Regions from separate parts of the Paraburkholderia jirisanensis genome, predicted to be linked through region 3. Evidence: predicted binding sites of a transcription regulator. Region 3 holds the regulator's gene; each other region holds the start of a gene.
What was found. The regulator LexA, encoded in region 3, represses DNA repair genes until DNA is damaged. The targets are predictions, from matches to a motif close to ACTGTATNNNNATACAGT.
Positions count from the first base shown of each region.

Region 1: ACYVNQ_RS28370 (PA0069 family radical SAM protein) is a predicted target of LexA. The motif match lies at 1,507-1,524, and genes of this name have one in related genera.
Region 2: recA (recombinase RecA) is a predicted target of LexA. The motif match lies at 1,353-1,370, and genes of this name have one in related genera.
Region 4: ACYVNQ_RS03270 (putative DNA modification/repair radical SAM protein) is a predicted target of LexA. The motif match lies at 1,497-1,514, and genes of this name have one in related genera.

Region 1 covers NZ_BAAGSQ010000029.1:597,366-600,573, forward strand. The annotation lists gene ACYVNQ_RS28360 (D-amino acid dehydrogenase) at 1-756, opposite strand, end outside; gene ACYVNQ_RS28365 (Lrp/AsnC ligand binding domain-containing protein) at 950-1,438, shown strand; gene ACYVNQ_RS28370 (PA0069 family radical SAM protein) at 1,602-2,732, shown strand; gene ACYVNQ_RS28375 (NINE protein) at 2,756-3,208, opposite strand, start outside.
Region 2 covers NZ_BAAGSQ010000027.1:154,791-157,998, forward strand. The annotation lists gene recX (recombination regulator RecX) at 1-164, opposite strand, end outside; gene recA (recombinase RecA) at 172-1,254, opposite strand; gene ACYVNQ_RS23465 (response regulator) at 1,558-2,358, shown strand; gene ACYVNQ_RS23470 (sensor histidine kinase N-terminal domain-containing protein) at 2,373-3,208, shown strand, end outside.
Region 3 covers NZ_BAAGSQ010000012.1:128,462-131,669, forward strand. The annotation lists gene ACYVNQ_RS07240 (sulfate ABC transporter substrate-binding protein) at 1-730, opposite strand, end outside; gene lexA (transcriptional repressor LexA) at 1,062-1,712, shown strand; gene ACYVNQ_RS07250 (hypothetical protein) at 1,739-2,152, shown strand; gene ACYVNQ_RS07255 (DUF2939 domain-containing protein) at 2,469-3,110, shown strand; gene ACYVNQ_RS07260 (universal stress protein) at 3,165-3,208, opposite strand, start outside.
Region 4 covers NZ_BAAGSQ010000004.1:162,589-165,796, forward strand. The annotation lists gene ACYVNQ_RS03265 (APC family permease) at 89-1,429, shown strand; gene ACYVNQ_RS03270 (putative DNA modification/repair radical SAM protein) at 1,530-2,741, shown strand; gene ACYVNQ_RS03275 (UdgX family uracil-DNA binding protein) at 2,755-3,208, shown strand, end outside.

The DNA.
Region 1 (3,208 bases), on a different contig from region 3:
CGCGACGACGAAGCTGTCCGCACGCAGGGTTTCTTCGCCGCAGCGCACGCCCGCGACACGGCCACCGGACATCAGCAGTGCATCGATCGGCGTGTTGAAGCGGAATTTCACGCCCAGTTGTTCGGCGAGTGCGGCGAGGCGCGTGGTGAACAGCTGGCAGTCGCCGGTTTCGTCGCCGGGCAGGCGCAGGCCGCCCGTGAGTTTGTGCGCGGTTTTGGCGAGCGCTGGTTCGGCACGCGCCAGGTCGCCGGGCATTAGCAGTTCATACGGTACGTTTGCTTCTTTCAGCACCGCGACGTCTTTCGCCGCGCCGTCGAGTTGTTGTTGCGTGCGGAACAGTTGCAGTGTTCCGCCGGTACGGCCTTCATATTGGATGCCGGTTTCTGTGCGCAGTGCCTGCAGGCAGTCGCGGCTGTATTCGGCCAGACGCACCATGCGAGACTTGTTCACCGCATAGCGCTCGGACGTGCAGTTGCGCAGCATCTGCCACATCCACTGCAGCTGGAATTGGGTGCCGTCGAGGCGAATCGCGAGCGGCGCATGTTTCTGGAACATCCATTTGACGGCCTTCAGCGGCACGCCCGGCGCGGCCCACGGCGACGCATAGCCCGGCGAGATCTGGCCGGCGTTCGCAAAACTCGTCTCGAGCGCCGGACCGGCGGCGCGATCGACCACGGTCACATCGTGCCCCGCGCGCGCAAGATAATAGGCACTTGTCACACCGACCACGCCACTGCCCAACACGACGACTCGCATAGCTGCTCCAGAGAATGTTGCGGACTTCGGCGGTGCGTTTCGCTTTGAGTGACCTGACTTCCGTCTGATTTGGTCGGATTTGGTCGAATCGCGAGGTAAATTTCCGAATGCCCAGTTTCATCCGCTATGCTATTGATGTTTGAGCAGGTTTTGTTATTGTATTTTTTCAAATTTTAGTAAATTCGGCGGAATCATGCGAATCCAACGTCAGCCGGTCAAGGCGCTCGACAAAATCGACCGCAAGATCCTGAAAGTGCTGCAGCAGGACGGCCGTGTCGCGATGAAAGACCTCGCCGAGCAGGTCGGCCTTTCGGTCACGCCGTGCATCGAACGTGTGAAGCGGATGGAGCGCGACGGCGTGATTACCGGTTACTACGCGCGTGTGAATCCGGCCGAGCTTGGCGCGGCGCTGCTGGTATTTGTCGAGATCACGCTCGATCACAAAAGCGGCAACATGTTCGACCAGTTTCGCCGCGAGGTGACCAAAATCCCGGAAGTGCTCGAGTGCCATCTGGTGTCCGGCGATTTCGACTATCTGATCAAGGCACGCATCGGCGAGATGGCCGACTACCGCAAGCTGCTCGGCGATATCCTGCTGCAGCTGCCCGGGGCGGTGCAGTCGAAGAGCTACATGGTGATGGAGGAGATCAAGGAGACGCTGACTATCGAGGTTGGCGATTGACGGGTTTTCCTGTCGCGTTTGTGGCCTCGTTTGCGGTCTCGTTTGTGGCCTCGACAAACGGCGTAAACACTGTATATTTATACAGGTGTTTTTTGCTGTTCGACAGTGTGCCGTGAGCGACTTCAAGCCCAAATCCGAACCCAACGCCGACCCTGATCCCGATATCGACTTCCCGATCGGCGAATATCCGGTCGCGCCGCCTGCGCCCCGCAAAGGGCGCGGCGCGGTGACGAACCTGCGAGGCCGCTACGAAGTCGACCAGCGTGAGGTGGTCGACGACGGCTGGGCCGCGTCGGCCGACGAAGACGGCAACGGCGAGCGCCCCGCGCTGCGTACGCAAGTGTTCGAAGAGCGTGCGAAAAGCATCCTCACGCGTAATGCGTCGCCAGATATTCCGTTCAACGTGTCGCTCAACCCGTATCGCGGCTGCGAACACGGCTGCATTTATTGCTTTGCACGGCCTACGCATGCCTATCTCGGGTTGTCGCCGGGGCTCGATTTCGAGAGCCGGATCTATGCGAAGGTCAACGCGCCGGAGTTGCTGGCGCACGAGCTGTCGAAGAAGACCTACGTGCCGGAGCCGATCGCGCTGGGCGTCAATACCGACGCGTGGCAACCGGTCGAGCGGGATTTACAGCTGACGCGCCGCGTGGTCGAGGTGCTGCATGAGCGGCAGCATGCGTTCGCAGCAATCACGAAGTCGTCGCTGATCGAGCGCGATCTCGATCTGCTGGTGCCGATGGCCGAACGCGGTCAGGTGATGGTCGCCATCACGATCACGACGCTCGATGCCGATATCGCGCGCACGCTCGAGCCGCGCGCGGCCACGCCGACGCGGCGCCTGCGCACGATCCGCACGCTGGCCGACGCGGGTGTGCCGGTCGGCGTCAGCATTGCGCCGATCATTCCGTTCGTCACCGAGCCCGATATGGAGCGCGTGCTGGAAGCCTGCGCGCAAGCCGGCGCGACAAGTGCGAGCTATATCGTGCTGCGCTTGCCATGGGAAGTCGCGCCGTTATTCAAGGATTGGCTGGCGGCGCATTTTCCGGATCGAGCGGACCGCGTGATGAACCGGGTGCGCGATATGCGCGGCGGCAAAGACTACGATTCGTCGTTCGCGACCCGGATGAAAGGCGAGGGGCTGTGGGCCGACCTGATGAAGCAGCGCTTTGCGAAGGCGACCCGTCGCCTTGGTTTGAACGCCCGGCAGCGCGGCATTCTCGATATGTCGCTGTTTCAGCGTATGGAGCCGCAGCGGCCGCGCGCTGACGATGCGCAGCTCGATTTGTTCTAGGGCTGCCGGCTAGCCGCGTGCCGTTATTGCGACAGTGACTTCGCCGCTTCGATCTGCGACTCGAAATAGGTCTGGAACGAGAACGCAAGACCGGTCATCAGCAGGAACGCGCCGATCAGCAGCGAAAAGATCACGATGAAGACGACGGTCCAGCCCGACTCGCTGTACCGGCCGGTCTGTGCGTTGAATTGTGCGTCCCACTTTTCGTCGGGGCGCAGGCCGTAGACGATTGCTGCGAGGAACGCGGCGAGCAGCGAGATTGCGCCGGGCATCACCAGCACCCAGCCGAGCGCCGACGCGCGTTCGGTGGCCATCAGCAACAGAAGGCCCGGCACGCCGAACAACATGCCGACGATGTGCGCCCAGCCGAACAGATCGCGCAATCCGTACAGGTAGAAGCGGTGCGCGCCGAGCGAGCCGAAAAAGAACGCGAGGGCGGCCGTGACGGTTTTGGAGCGGAAGCGCGCGGGATGCGA
Region 2 (3,208 bases), on a different contig from region 3:
TCGCCAGCGACCGAGGGATCGCTGGAATCACTAGAATCTCCGGACTTGCCGGCGCGCACATCACGCCGATCAGACCGGTCAAACGAGTCAAGTGGGTCAAGTGGGTCAAACGGACCGCCCGCATCACGCCCGGAGTCGGACACAGGACGGCCCTTGCGTATCACGCGATGCTTACTCTTCTTCGCCCGCGGTTTCTTCCGCGGCCGCGCCAACTGCTGCGCCAGCCGGCATCGCATTCACACCCAGCGATTCGCGAATGCGGTTTTCGATCTCACGTGCGATGTCCGGATTCTCGCGCAGGAATTCGCGCGCGTTGTCCTTGCCCTGGCCGATCCGGTCGCCGTTGTAGCTATACCAGGCGCCGGCCTTGTCGACGATCTTTGCCTGCACGCCCAGATCGATAATCTCGCCCTGACGCGAAATGCCTTCGCCGTACAGGATGTCGAAAATCGCTTCGCGGAACGGCGGCGCCACCTTGTTCTTCACCACCTTCACGCGGGTTTCGTTACCGATCACCTCGTCGTTCTTCTTGATCGAGCCGATACGGCGAATGTCCAGACGCACCGATGCGTAGAACTTCAGCGCGTTACCGCCGGTGGTGGTTTCCGGGTTGCCGAACATCACGCCGATCTTCATGCGGATCTGGTTGATGAAGATCACGAGGCAGTTCGTGCGCTTGATCGTGCCGGTGAGCTTGCGCAGCGCCTGCGACATCAGGCGAGCCTGCAGGCCCGGCAGCGAATCGCCCATTTCGCCTTCGATTTCAGCCTTCGGCACCAGCGCCGCGACCGAGTCGATAACGATCATGTCGATCGAGCCCGAACGCACCAGCGCGTCCGCGATTTCGAGCGCCTGTTCGCCGGTATCCGGCTGCGAGACCAGCAGTTCGTTCACATTCACGCCGAGCTTGCCCGCGTATTGAATGTCGAGCGCGTGTTCCGCATCGATAAACGCCGCCGTGCCGCCAAGCTTCTGCATTTCGGCGACCACCTGCAGCGTCAGCGTGGTCTTACCCGACGATTCCGGCCCGTAGATTTCGACGACGCGGCCGCGCGGCAAACCGCCGACGCCCAAGGCGATATCGAGGCCGAGCGACCCGGTGGACACCACCTGAATGTCTTCAACCGCCTCACCTGCGCCGAGCCGCATGACCGACCCTTTGCCGAACTGCTTTTCGATCTGTGCAAGCGCGGCAGCCAGTGCCTTGCCCTTTTCAGCCGTCAGTCCAGCCGAGCCTTTCTTGCTTTCTTCCATGAATCGTCCTTTGCTATGATGAACGGCGCCTGAGCAGGTGGGCAGCCTGTCGAGGCTTCATGGGAAGCATCGAAACGGGCCGCGTGCCAAACGCAGGTACTGTATAAAAAAACAGTGGTTTTGGCAAGCGCAATTCGCGTGGACACGCATGTGTAAACACGCATGGCCAAACTGGCTGCCACACCACCACAATAAAGGTTCGGAGACGCTGTGCGCCGAGGCCCACGTGAGATAGCCACGCGGTAGCCAAACGGGGTAACCAGACGGTAGCCACGCGCCAGCCACGCCTCACCCCAGCGCACCATGCGAATTCTCATTGCCGAAGACGACAGCATACTCGCGGATGGTCTGGTTCGATCACTCCGCCAATCGGCCTATGCGGTCGATCACGTGCAAAGCGGCGTCGAAGCCGACACTGCACTCTCGATGCAAAGTTTCGACCTGCTGATTCTCGATTTAGGCCTGCCGCGCATGTCCGGTCTCGAAGTGCTGCGTCGCTTGCGCGCGCGCAATTCGAACCTGCCGGTGCTGATCCTGACCGCCGCGGACAGCGTCGATCAACGCGTGAAAGGCCTCGATCTCGGCGCCGACGATTACATGGCCAAACCGTTCGCGCTAAACGAACTCGAAGCGCGCGTGCGCGCGCTGACACGGCGCGGCGCGGGCGGCGGCCCGACGGTCGTGCGGCATGGGTCGCTCAGCTTCGATCAGGTTGGGCGCATCGCGTGCGTCAACGATCAGGTGCTCGATCTGTCCGCGCGCGAACTGGGCTTGCTTGAAGTGCTGCTGCAGCGTATCGGCCGGCTGGTGTCGAAGGAACAGCTGGTCGATCACCTGTGCGAATGGGGCGAAGAAGTCAGCAATAACGCGATCGAGGTGTACGTGCACCGGCTGCGCAAGAAGATCGAGCCGAGCGGCGTGCGCATCATCACCGTGCGCGGCCTCGGCTACTGCCTCGAAAAAGCCGCGCCCGCAGCCGCCGCAACTGCTACAGCAGCCGCAGCAGCCACATCCGCCGCGTCGCAAAGCACCGCAGCAGCCGCCCAGGCCGCAGAAGCCTCCGCCGCAGCGGCCCCGATGCCCGCAAGCCATCACTACAAATAACCGGTAACGCGCCCATGTCCGCCCGTGCAGACCGTGGCACGGTGCCGCCCGCCCACGCAGCCAACCTCGACGAAGATCGCGACGCCCGCTACGCGAACCCGTTCGCGCCGCCCGACGAGAGCGAAGCATCCGCCGAGACGCGGCCACGCTCGCTGTTCGGCGAAATTCTCGACTGGATGCTGGCGCCACTGCTGCTGCTATGGCCGATGAGTATCGCGGTCACGTATCTGGTGGCGAAGTCGATCGCCAACGGGCCGTTCGACCGCGCGCTCGAAACCGACGCCTACGTGCTGGCGCGACAGATCCATCCGGTAAACGGCGTCGCGGAACTGGCGCTGCCCGAATCGACGCGCGATTTCCTGCGCGCCGACAATATAGATAGCGTGTTCTACCAGGTGCTCGGCACACGCGGCGAACTGGTGGCGGGCGAACGCGACATGCCGCTGCCGCACGAGGACGACCGGCCGCAGCCGGGTATCGTCGAATTCCGCGACGACGTGCTGCGCGGCAACGACATCCGCGTGGCCTACACGACCGTCGAGTTTCCGCAGACGCCCGGCGCGCAGCCGGTGCTGGTGCAAGTGAGCGAGACGCTCGACAAGCGCAGCCGGCTCGCCAACGACATCATCAAAGGCGTGATCCTGCCGCAGTTCGTGATCCTGCCGCTGGCGATCGTACTGGTCTGGTTCGGGCTATCGCGTGGCCTCGCGCCGCTGCACGCGCTGCAGTCGCATATCCGCGCGCGCCGCCCGGACGACCTGTCGCCGCTCGAAGCGCGCCGCGCGCCACCGGAAATCGAGCCGCTCGTCACGTCGTTCAACGACCTGCTGACTCGCCTCGAACAGAACAT
Region 3 (3,208 bases):
CGAATTTCTCCGGGCCAAACTCCTTCAGCGACAGGAACGCCTCGTTTTCCCACGCGATCAGCACGTCGCCGATATCGCGCTGCACGAAGCTGGTGGTCGCGCCACGTGCGCCCGAATCGAGCACGCCGGCGTTCTTGTAAAGCTTCGCGACGAATTCCTTGGCCTTCTGCTCGTTGCCGCCCGGTTGATGCAGTGCGTACGCCCATGCGGCCAGGTAGTTCCAGCGCGCACCGCCCGAGGTCTTCGGATTCGGCGTGACGATCGACACGCCTGGTTTGGTCAGATCGTCCCAATCCTTGATGTGCTTCGGGTTGCCCTTGCGTACCAGAAATACGATGGTCGACGTGTATGGCGACGCGTTGTCCGGCAGGCGCTTCTGCCAGCCCGGATCGACGAGGCCCTTGTTCGCGAGCGCGTCGATGTCGTAGGCAAGTGCCAGCGTCACCACGTCCGCCTGCAGGCCGTCCAGCACCGAACGCGCCTGCGCGCCCGAGCCGCCGTGCGACTGCTTGAAGGTGATCGACTCGCCGGTCTTCGCCTTCCATTGCTTGCCGAATGCCGCGTTGATGTCCTGGTACAGCTCACGCGTCGGATCGTACGACACGTTCAGAAGGGTCGTATCCGCAGCGTGCGCCGCCGTGCCCAAACTGAGCGCAAGCGCGCCGCCGAACGCCAATCCCGCGAAGAATTTCTTCATGTTTGCTGCGATCCCCGTAGTGTGCTTGACCATTTCTCTTCTCCACCCGCAACAAGTTTGCAGGCGCGGCTTGCTACTTTTGGGCTTGTGCTTTTCGCTTTGCTCTTGCCTGTTCGCCGCGCCAGTCATCGATGGAGGCCAGTCTATCCGGGGCCCTTCATCATTAAAAATAATGTTTCTTCATTTTTTAATACTCAAAAGTGGTAATGACGGCCAGGCGCGGCGTTGACGCATGTAAGGCGCTGTCTTAGCAGCGGTTTTCGCCGTTGCAGCGGCACCCAAACGGACGAACTTCAAGTAACGCTTGAATTGCCGCCGATACTGTATAAAAATACAGCCACCTGTTCATCCATACAGTGGCGCCATGACCAAACTCACCGCACGTCAGCAGCAGGTTTTCGATCTGATCCGCCGCGCCATCGAGCGCAGCGGCTTTCCGCCCACGCGCGCCGAGATCGCTGCCGAACTGGGCTTCAGCTCGGCCAATTCGGCGGAAGAGCATCTGCGCGCGCTGGCCCGTAAAGGCGTGATCGAACTCGCAGCAGGCGCGTCGCGCGGCATCCGTCTGTTGGCCGGTCAGGACGACGCGCCGCATCAGTTCACGCTGCCGCACGCGGGGCTGATGCAGTTGTCGCTGCCGCTGGTGGGCCGTGTCGCGGCAGGTAGCCCGATCCTCGCGCAGGAGCACATCGCGCAAACCTATGCATGCGACCCGGCGCTGTTCTCCAGCAAGCCGGACTACCTGCTGAAGGTGCGCGGGCTGTCGATGCGCGACGCCGGCATTCTCGACGGCGACCTGCTCGCCGTGCAAAAGCGCAGCGAAGCGAAAGACGGCCAGATCATCATCGCGCGGCTGGGCGACGACGTCACCGTCAAGCGCCTGAAGCGCCGCCCGAACGGCGTCGAACTGATCGCCGAGAACCCCGATTACGACAACATTTTCGTCGAGGCCGGCAGCGCGGAATTTGCGCTCGAAGGCATCGCCGTGGGCCTGATCCGGCCTACCGAATTCTGATATCCGAACCTCCCCCGGAGAGATCCATGGAACGCCTTGCCCGTTTGCTGCCCTTTCGCCAGTTCGGCCGTCTGCGTCATTTGCGCAGCCTCGTACCGTGTATGCCGCTTGAGGCGCTACATGCGGCGCGCACGGGTTCGTTGTTCGATAGTGAGGTGAGCGATCAGCTGCCGTCTGATGCGGTGGGCGTCGGTACGCCGGGCGCCACTGCGCCGGGCGTCGGTGCGCCGGGCGCCGCTGCGCTGCCGTCGTCGCTGCCGGCCTTTGCGCGCGTGTCGCTGAAGTCGTCGATCAATGCGCAGCCGGCGCAACGCGCGCCGGTGCGGGTTTATCACGGGCCGTCGCGGCTCATCATGGTCGGCACCGTCGACGCAGTGTGCCGGATGATCGATCGTTGCATCGCCGAGGAAAGCGCGGCGCTGCAAGGCGGCGCCGTTTGAGTTGGCGGGCGCGAGAGCTGCTTGAGGTGGCTGCTTGAGGTGGCTGCTGCGGTAGGTCACGGCGGTAGGTCACGGCGGTCGGTCGCGGTGGTAACCCGCGCAGTCGCCGCCGCGCGCGGCGTAGACTGGCCGCCGCACCCGCAGCGCGGCGAGTGCGCTACATCGCGCCGTCCGCGCCACGGCCCGCGTGGATTCTTCATCCGGTCGGCATAGTGCGGGATCGTTTTTGCGCGCGCGGAGTCTAGTTGATTCCCACGTTCAATCCATGTCCCGCACGATGAAGGTTCGTACCGTCCGCGTTCACTCAAAATATTCGATGCAAGGCCGTTTCACACGGTCGATGGCGATCGCGCTGGTTATTCTGGCGATCGTCGCCGCGCTGGCGTTCGCTTATGCGTCGCCGTACATCGCGCTCGAACGGCTCAAGCGCGCCGCCGATGCGCGCGATGCGCAAACAGTCAATCAATACGTCGATTTTCCCGCGCTGCGCGACAGCCTCAAGCAGCAACTGGTCGGGCTGCTCCAGCGTCGGCTCGAAGGTTCGGGGCACGGCAATCCGCTCGCCGCGATCGGCGCGATGATCGGCGTCGCGGTGATCGGACCGCTGGTCGATGCGTATGCAACGCCAGATGGCGTCGCGGCACTGCTCAACGGCATGCCGCCACGCGGTGAACCGGGAGAACGGCCGCCCGCACCGCCCGATGCGAATTCCAACGTGGATAACGCCGGCGCAGGCACGTCGTCACCCGCACCGTCACCCGCGCAACCCAATGCGCAAGCCCCGGCGAATGCGCCTGACACGCCACCGCAGCCGCCGCAAACCACGGCCGGCTATCGCGGCATCAACGAGTTCGTCGTCACCTACCGGCACGGCGTCGGCGACACGCGCTATGCGGCAATTTTGCGTCGCGAAGGTTTGTTCTCGTGGAAGCTCGCGGCGGTCGATCTGGCCGACTGACGCCCGTTCCCGGCAAATGCACGCCGGCGGCCAGATAGCTCCGGCCGACCCCGCTTACGCAGCCGCCGCCGCCTGCTCGCCCGGCGCCGAGCAGGCCA
Region 4 (3,208 bases), on a different contig from region 3:
GCTGCGATGTCTGGCGCAGCCATCCAGCCGTGCGACGCGACCCGCGCCGCACGCGCTCTTCAAGCCTGACGACAAAGAGGAGACACCCATGCAAGACTCGTCGACCCACGCAGCGCCCCACCTGAAACGCACCTTGGGCCTGCCTTCGGTGCTGCTGTTCGGCCTCGCCTATATGGCGCCGCTAATCGTGTACGGCACCTACGGCGTGCTCGCCAAAGCCAGCGACGATACGGCCGCCCTCGCCTACCTGCTCGCGCTGATCGCGATCGTCTTTACCGCGCTTAGCTACGGCAAACTCGCCCGGCTGTTCCCGGTGGCAGGCTCTGCTTACACCTACACGCGCAAGACCTTCAATGCGTATCTCGGCTTCCTCATCGGCTGGGCGACGCTGCTCGACTACTTCTTCCTGCCGATGGTGATCTGGCTGATCGGCGCAGCCTATCTGAACGCTGCGTTTCCGCACGTGCCGGGCTGGGTATGGATCGTCGCGTTCATCGTGTTGACGAGCGCATTGAATGTGGTCGGCATCGAGCTCGCCGCGCGCTTTAACATCGTGCTGATGATCGTGCAGCTGGCGATCGTCGCGATCTTCGTCGCGCTGTGCTGGCACTACGCTTCGGCAGCGGCGGGCCCCGGCGGCATGGCGATGGCCGAACCGTTCTTCAAACCGCACGTGCCGCTCGGCGCGACGATGGCCGGCGCGGCAATTGCGGCGTATTCGTACCTCGGCTTCGATGCCGTATCGACGCTCACCGAAGAAACCATCGATCCGCAAAAGAACATGCCGCGCGCGATTCTGTGGATCGCGCTGATCGGCGGCGCGATCTTTGTGGTGGCCGCGTATGCGATGCAGCTGGCGCACCCGGGCGTCGACTTCAAGGACACCGATTCAGCTGCCTTCGAAGTCGCGAAGATGATCGGCGGCGACGTGTTCGTGACGGTGTTTCTCGCCGGGCTGATTCTCGCGCAGTTCGCCTCGGGCATCTCCGCGCAGGCGAGCGTCGGACGCTTGCTGTACGCGATGGGCCGCGACGAGATTCTGCCGCGGCGCGTGTTCGGTTTCATTCATCCGCGCTTCAAGACGCCAGCCATCAATATCGCGATTGCGGGCATCGTCGGGCTGATCGCGTTGAAGCTGGACGTGGCGACATCGACGTCGTTTATCAACTTCGGCGCGTTTCTAGCGTTCACCGCAGTCAATCTGTGCGTGGTGCGAATCTATCTGTCCGGCAATCATGGCGAGCGCAGGATCGGTGTGATCGGCGGCCTGGTGTTTCCGTTGATCGGCGCGGTGGCCGATATCTGGCTGCTGGCGAGCCTCGAGAAAACCGCACTGATCCTCGGCGCGATCTGGTTCGTTATCGGCATTGCTTACCTGTGCTGGATCACGCGGCTGTTCCGGCAGGCGCCGCCGGAAGTGGCGATCTGATGCGTGGCGCCGGGAACAACCGTGGCGCCGGAAAAGCCCTTGTGCAAACCCGCTGAGCGCGTAGAATACTGTACATATATACAGTGTTTTGGCGCCTCACATGGAATTGCTCAAAAAGCTGGAAGTGCTGGCGGATGCGGCCAAGTACGACGCGTCGTGCGCAAGCTCAGGCGCGCCGAAACGCAGCTCGCGCGGCGTGGAAGGGCTTGGCGCCAGCACGGGCTCCGGTATTTGTCATAGCTTTACGCCGGATGGCCGTTGCGTATCGCTGCTCAAGATCTTGCTGACCAACTTCTGCCTGTACGACTGCCAGTACTGCGTGAACCGGCGCACCAGCAACGTGCCGCGCGCGCGTTTCACGCCTGAAGAAGTCGTCAGCCTGACGCTCGACTTTTACCGCCGCAACTACATCGACGGGCTGTTTCTCAGTTCAGGCGTGATCCAGTCGTCCAATTACACGATGGAGCAACTGGTGCGCGTCGCGCAATCGCTGCGCGACGAGCATCTGTTTCGCGGCTATATCCATCTGAAGACGATTCCCGACGCCGATCCCGCACTGATTGCGCAGGCAGGCCGCTACGCGGACCGGCTCAGCGTGAACATCGAATTGCCTACTGAAGCGAGTCTCGAACGCCTCGCGCCCGAGAAAAGCGCACGCACCATCAAACTGGCGATGGGTTCGATCCGTCTCGCCCAGGACGAAGCCCAGAGCGACACGCGCGCACCGAAGTTTTCGCCGGCGGGCCAGAGCACGCAAATGATCGTCGGCGCGGACACCACCAGCGACAGCACGATCCTGCAGACTGCCGAAACGCTGTACGGCTCGTACCGGTTGAAGCGGGTCTACTACTCGGCGTTCAGCCCGATCCCGGAGAGTCCTACGGCATTGCCCGCGCAGGCGCCGCCGCTGTTGCGCGAGCATCGGCTCTATCAGGCGGACTTTCTGATGCGCGGCTACGGTTTTCGCGCCGACGAACTATTCGAGCGGCCGGGCAACCTGTCGCTCGATATCGATCCGAAACTGGCATGGGCACTCGCGCATCGCGACAGCTTTCCGGTCGATCTGAATCGCGCGCCGGTGCGGGTCATCGCGCGTGTGCCCGGCATCGGCATGCGCAACGCGCAACGGCTCGTCGATCTACGGCGGGCACGGCGCATCCGCTATCACGACCTCGTGCGGCTGCGGTGTCCGATGGAGAAGATCAAGCCGTTCGTCGTCACGGTCGACTACCGGCCATTGGCAGACGACATCTCGTCGGAACGCTTGCGCCGGGTGCTGACGCCACCGCCCGTGCAACTCGCGCTGATCTAGGCGGTGCAGCACCATGTCGATCTTCGTCATCGAGGACAGTTATCAAGCATGGCGCGCTGCCGCCCTGCAGGCACTCGCGGATAATCTCGCGCCCGAGACGATCGAGTGGCGCATCGAAGCGCCGGCTTCCGCTTCTTATGAACAAGCGGTGCTCGACTATGGCGAAGGTGCGCTAACTGTGCGTGATCCACAGCAAGCGGCCCCTGTAGGCATCAATGTGCGGATCTCGCGCGACCTCGCCGAGCAGCTGAAAGACGCCGCGCTGTTTCGCGATCCGCAGCGCTGGGCGTTTCTGTACAAGGTGTTGTGGCGCTGGCAGCACGGCGACCGCGCAGTAACCTCGGCTGCCGACGGAGACGGCATGCGTCTGTACCGGATGGCCAAGACCGTGCGCCGCGACAAACACGACATGATCGCCTATGTTCGCTTCAGTCCGTACCAGGCCAAGGCCGGCGAATCCAGCGCAG